DNA from 2 places in the Bartonella bovis 91-4 genome. Region 2 is predicted to be linked to the other one. Evidence: predicted binding sites of a transcription regulator. Region 2 holds the regulator's gene; the other holds the start of a gene.
What was found. The regulator LexA, encoded in region 2, represses DNA repair genes until DNA is damaged. The targets are predictions, from matches to a motif close to TGTTCNNNNTGTGTTCNG.
Positions count from the first base shown of each region.

Region 1: the regulator LexA is predicted to act here: its motif matches at 2,188-2,205, upstream of dnaE (DNA polymerase III subunit alpha).

Region 1 is NZ_CM001844.1:874,622-878,040, forward strand. Features, by position in the region: gene dnaE (DNA polymerase III subunit alpha) at 1-2,018, opposite strand, end outside; gene recG (ATP-dependent DNA helicase RecG) at 2,355-3,419, shown strand, end outside.
Region 2 is NZ_CM001844.1:766,837-770,255, forward strand. Features, by position in the region: gene rimO (30S ribosomal protein S12 methylthiotransferase RimO) at 1-917, opposite strand, end outside; gene lexA (transcriptional repressor LexA) at 1,180-1,893, opposite strand; tRNA gene BBBE_RS03345 (tRNA-Lys) at 2,799-2,874, shown strand; gene BBBE_RS03350 (septal ring lytic transglycosylase RlpA family protein) at 3,241-3,419, shown strand, end outside.

The DNA of each region.
Region 1 (3,419 bases), 110 kb from region 2:
GCATTATATGTTGGAATATTCTCCATTGGACCAGGGCGATAAAGTGCTACAAGTGCAATAATATCTTCAATGCGGTCTGGCTTCATCCCAATAAGTGCCTTACGCATACCAGAACTTTCAACTTGAAATACACCAACTGTCTCACCACGTGCTAACATAGTATAAGTCGTTTCATCATTAAGAGAGATATTCGACAAATCTATTTTTACACCTTTTCGTGCAACAAAATCCGTAACCATTTTTAAAACAGTAAGTGTTTTTAAACCAAGAAAATCAAATTTTACCAAACCAGCTTGCTCAACACATTTCATATTAAATTGGGTAACTGGCATATCAGAACGTGGATCACGATACATTGGTACGAGCTCTGACAACGGTCTATCGCCGATAACAATTCCTGCAGCATGAGTTGATGCATGGCGATAAAGCCCTTCAAGCTGAAGCGCTATATCCAACATACGCCCAATAACAGGATTCTTCTTCTTTTCTTCCTTAAATTTAGGTTCATCTCGAATAGCCACCGCTAATTCAACATTACTACCAGGCATAGCAGGAACCAATTTGGTAAGGTAATCAACCTGACTATAAGGCACTTCCAAAACACGTCCAACATCACGTAACACCGCACGTGCCTGTAATTTACCAAATGTAATAATTTGAGCTACTTGATCACGACCATATTTTTCCTGAACGTAATGAATAACCTCCTCCCGTCGATCTTGACAAAAGTCGATATCAAAATCTGGCATGGAAATACGATCTGGATTGAGAAAACGCTCAAACAAGAGAGAAAAGCGTAAAGGATCAACATCGGTGATAGTTAAAGCATAAGCAACAAGTGAACCAGCGCCAGAGCCACGCCCTGGACCGACAGGAATATCATGGATTTTTGCCCATTTTATAAAATCCGAAACGATAAGAAAATAACCCGGAAACTGCATACGTGTAATAACTGAAATTTCATAATCCAGTCGTTGCTCATAATCTTCAACTGTATAACCTTCAGCCAAACCAATTGTTTCAAGACGCATTTTTAAACCAGCTTTAGCCTGATTTAATAATTCCTTAGCTTCTTCCTCTAAAGCAGAATCTGGATCTACAGATCGCTCTGTAAAACGGGGTAAAATAGGCTTTCGAGTTGGTACAAAAGTATGACAACGTAACGCAATTTCAACGCTATTTTCTAAAGCTTCCGGAAGATCAGAAAATAATGAAATCATTTCATCTTGTGACTTCAAATAATGATCTGGCGTTACACGCCTGCGATTTGGATTAGAAACAATCTGCCCCTCTGCTACGGCCATCAACGCATCATGAGCCTCGTACCCTTCTTTATTCAGAAAAAAAGCTTCATTAGTTGCAACAAGAGGAATTTCATGCGCATAAGCTAATTCAACAAGTGCAGCTTCAACTTTCCGATCGTAAGAACTATGTCGTTGTAATTCAACATAAAGACGATCACCAAAAATTTGCTTCAAATAAGTTAAATACTCAACAGCCCGCTCTTTTTTATTTTCTGTTAAAGCCAAATTAATAGGGCCACTGCCCCCCCCAGTTAATGCAATAATTCCTTCATTTTGTGATAATAGCCAATCAGCCTTAATATGAGGAGGATCCGTATCATGCTTATCAAGATAAGCGCGACTAACAAGGCGAATTAAATGAGCATAACCTACTTCGCTAGCAGCAAATAATACAATAGAAGCAAAATCAGAAGGGTGACGAGGTTTGGTTAAACGTGGATCATAATTTTCACGGTCAAAATCAATCGCAAGCTGACAACCAATGATAGGTTGAATACCATCTGTAAAACAATACTGAGAAAATTCTAAAGCACCAAATAAATTATTCGTATCTGTAATAGCTATTGCTGGTGCATTATCAGAAATTGCATGCTGAATAATTTGCCTAATTTTCAAAGCCCCTTCAAGAAGCGAATAAGCTGAATGCACCCTCAAATGAATAAAGCGAGGAAGAGAATTTTTATCTTTTAGTATTTTTCTTTCTTTTGCTGGCATTTTCACAATTTCCCATTACAACATAAATGCCAAATTGTAACTATTATTTGTCTCATAATAAAAAGTGCTCTAGTTCCCCCATATTCAATTTATAGTTTTAGCATTATCGCATCCGGAAAGTACTCCAATTTTCTTCATATCAATATATAATATTACCAATATTAGCTACCCTTCTTGCTCTGTTCTTATCGTATTTGTTAATTTATTTTTTTATTCTTTCTATCCAAGGCTTAAAATTAAAAATAATGCAATTTATTCTCACAAACTAAGTAATTTATCCCCAAAAAGCTCTTTTAAAGTACTAGAAAAAATAAAAAGAGAAGGCTAAATTTCCTTATGTATTCAAACCTCTTTAATCTTCTTTCAACCTCCATTCGCACTCTTCCAGGAGTGAACCCCAAAATATATGCCTTACTGGCTAAAGTTTTAAACGTCAATCTCTCACAACGTGAACCGACCATAATTGAACTGCTCCAACTCATGCCTCATTCTGTTATAGACCGAAGAATGCGGCCTGATATTGCTTTTGCACCAACAGGAAAAATTGTTACTCTTGAAATCATAATTGATCAACACCGACCGCCACCAAATAGCAATAACCGATCACCTTATCGTGTCATTGGTCATGATAAAACAGGAAACATAAATTTAGTGTTTTTTCACGCTCAACATTCTTGGTTAGAAAAACAGCTTCCTGAAGGAAAAAAAGTAATTGTATCAGGGAAAGTTGAACGGTTTAATGGACAGCTTTCAATAGTTCACCCTGATCATATAGCACCCAGCGAAAAGCTAAATCAGATGCCACTAATCGAACCTATTTATCCTTCTACCGCTGGACTATCGGCAAGAGCACTAAAACGTGCAATGCAAGGTGCTCTTGAGCGTATTCCTCTTTTGCCAGAATGGATAGAGGAAAACTTTAAAAAACAGCAACAATTTTCTTCTTTCTCTGATTCTTTGCATCGTATTCATGCACCCACAGACCCTAACGATTTAGCTTTAAAAAGTGAAGCACGTCAACGTCTTGCCTACGATGAACTTCTTGCTGGTCAGCTAGCTCTTGGTCTTGTACGTTTAAAAACAAAATCTCTTTCAGGTGCCTCTCGCCCACCAACAGGCATTTATACAGAAAAACTGCTTGAAGCCTTACCCTTTCAACTGACAAATACACAAAAGCAAGCAATACAAGATATTGCAAACGATTTAGCCTCACCTGAACCTATGTTAAGACTTCTCCAAGGTGACGTAGGAACAGGAAAAACTGTGGTTGCACTAATAGCAATGGCGCAAATTGCTGAAAATTCAGGTCAGTCTGCCTTAATGGCACCTACAGAAGTGCTTGCACAACAACATTTTACTATGATTGCCCCTCTTGCTGAAAAAATTGGTTTACAAACAGTT
Region 2 (3,419 bases):
TCTCCTGGAAAACCGACAATGAATGTTGATCGCAAAGTGAGATCTGGACAAATTTTTCGCCATTTTTCAATTCTACGATTTGTTTTTTCCATATGAGCAGGGCGTTTCATATTACGTAAAATAGTTGGTGATGCATGCTGAAAAGGAATATCTAGATAAGGGAGAATTTTTCCTGCTGCCATAAGTTCAATAACTTCATCAACATGAGGGTAAGGATAAACATAATGCATTCGCACCCAAACACCCATGTCTCCTAGTTCGCGACAAAGATCCAAAAATTTAGCTTTTATTGTGCGGTCTTTCCAGGAACTTTCAGCATATTTAATATCAATACCATAAGCACTGGTGTCTTGTGAAATAATTAAAAGTTCTTTTACACCTGCTTGTACAAGCTTTTCTGCTTCACGAAGAATATCGCCTATGGGGCGCGAGACCAAATTACCGCGCAGAGCAGGAATAATACAAAAACTACATCGATTAGAACACCCCTCAGAAATTTTTAAATAAGCATAATGGCGAGGTGTAAGGCGGATACCTTGCGGAGGAACTAAATCAACGAAGGGGTCATGGACTGGAGGAACGACTGTATGAACTGCTTGTATGACGTTTTCATATGCTTGTGGTCCAGTAATAGCTAATACACTGGGATGTGCTTGACGAATGACATCAGGTTCCGCACCAAGGCATCCAGTTACAATAACTTTTCCGTTTTCTTTGATAGCTTTTTCAATATTAGTTAGCGATTCAGTTCGCGCAGAATCAAGAAAGCCACAGGTGTTAACAATAACAAGATCGGCTCCTTGGTGCTTATGTGAAATTTCATAACCTTCAGAACGAAGACTTGTAATAATACGCTCAGAATCTACAAGCGCTTTTGGGCAACCGAGAGAAACAAAACTAATGCGAGGTGCTGCCATAATAATCCTTGTAATTCTTTAATGAAAATCTAATTTATCTATTATTCCTACTTTTTTAAGGAAAAATATCTGTATGCTCTATTAACCTTTAAACGTATTTGATACATTTTGCTACAAAGTTATGCAAATTTATTTATAGTATTAAAAGACAAAAACGCTAATAAATGGCGTTATTTATAATCATTACGGCGACGACTTTGTATATATAGACATTCTATAAACGTACACAGTTTTTTATTCGTGTTTTCAATTATTTTATCTTTTAATAATAGCGAATAAGTCCAACAAGTTTACCTTGTATATGAACACGTTCAGGCCTATATATGCGCGTTTCATAATGAGGGTTTGCAGCCTCTAATGCAATCGAAACCCCTTTACGTCGGTAACGTTTTAAAGTTGCTTCTTGTTTATCAATTAATGCAACAATAATTTCACCTTGTGTTGCTGTACTTTGGCGTTTAACAATTATAGTATCTCTGTCAATAATACCTGCTTCAACCATAGAATCACCTTTAACTTCCAAAGCATAATATTCACCTAAACCAATCATATCTGGTGGAAGAGATAGTGTATTTGTTTGTTGCTGTATTGCTGAAATAGGTACGCCAGCAGCAATACGCCCCATTATAGGGATAGTAACATTTTTTTTGTTTTTTGTTTCAGAATCATCAAAATTATCAAAATCTTGAAATGTTTTTCTTTTGTTTTTTTCTACCATACTTGGAAAAATTTTACGTGCAGAAGAAAGATCGAATGTTATTTTATTAGGAAGCCGGATAACTTCCACTGCACGAGCACGATTTGGTAAACGACGTATAAAACCGCGCTCTTCCAAAGCTGTGACAAGTCTATGAATGCTGGATTTTGAAGCAAGTTCTAACGCATTTCTCATCTCATCAAACGAAGGGGGAACACCAATTTCTTTCATATGATTGTGAATGAATAAAAGTAGCTCATATTGTTTACATGTCAGCATTCAACATTCCAAATCAAAAAATCGAAAAAGAAAAAATAGAAGACAAAGCATAAGTATTTCATGATTATTCTACAATTTTTTATAAAATAACGCAAAATTCTCTACTTTATTTTTGAGTCTGTAAATTTGAGTCTAGAAAGAAATGTGGATTCATTTTATCTGACAATATTGGTATATATCATCATCAAATTTATATTTTGTAGTATATGCAGGAGTATCGTGTTTTAGGTAAGCTGTAAATTATCATTGATGAACAGACAATTGCTCAAAGTTTTAAATGAAGTAATTTATGTTAGCTGTATTTTACAGATACAATTAACTTTGGAAATGGTTTTTAGGGGTATTAATCAAGATTTTTTTCAAATTGAATAAATAACTTCCATATGATTTTACGAGTCGTTTTTTGAAAAGTGTTATCTATACCTTATAAAATAGATTCAAATATTTTGCTAACTTCTGTTATAAAATGTATCAATTAAAAAATAACTTTTCAATTAAATGAATTCTACAACTGGAATCGCTTTATGCAAATTGTTAGTTCACAACAATGTTAGCTACTGTTATGAGAGATTAAGTCACACTAAAATTGGCGAAAAAGAAGCAAAAAATTTTTAAAAATCTAAATCATTAAATATCTTATTTTCATTTGAATGATACCATTTGAATTTGCTGAAAAGCTTATCTTTTGTCTATATTAATTGGGTGTAAAGAATACAATATGCTATTGTTGTGTTATTCTATTTTACATCCAAAAAGAACGCGTAGAATAGTGAGAAAGTTAGGTGCAATAAACAGTATTTTAATAAATAAAGTAAAAAATAATATTTTTTCATAAAAGGTGTTGACCAAATGAAAAGTCGACCGTATGTTCCCATTCATTTTCTACAAGCAAAATAATTGTGTGGGAGCGCGTAGCTCAGTTGGTAGAGCAACTGACTTTTAATCAGTAGGTCCAGGGTTCGAATCCCTGCGCGCTCACCATAGATAATATTTCCAAATTCCCCGTAAATTAGTGAAAAATTATTTAAACTATTTATAAATTACACTTACCTTCTATTATTCAGTCTAGTTTAATTCACAATTTATATTATAGCATTTTATTTTTGATTTTATATTTTAATCTATTGATTTTGTTTAATTTTAATTCATGCTTGGTGATACATTATCACTATAAATTATAACAAATATTCTTTTATATTACATTAATATCTTGATGAAAGATGGCTTTTTAGAATACCAATAAATTTAATAAATATAGTCATCCACAGATATAAATTTCAATCATACACAAAGAATGCGATTTGTATATTTACAATAAAAGCTAAAAAAGGATAAGCGGGCTGATAAATGCTTTTAAATAGTAAAAGAGAGTTACCCTCCGTTGTTAAAGTGATATTTCAATTTGTGTTTATAGTTGGTGTTGGGCTATTAACGGCTTGTGCAAACCAAACAACACAATTTGCAGAAAAAAGCTCTAATAATAAGACACCTAAGGTAAAAGCGGCAAAAGCTGTTACTGTACCTGA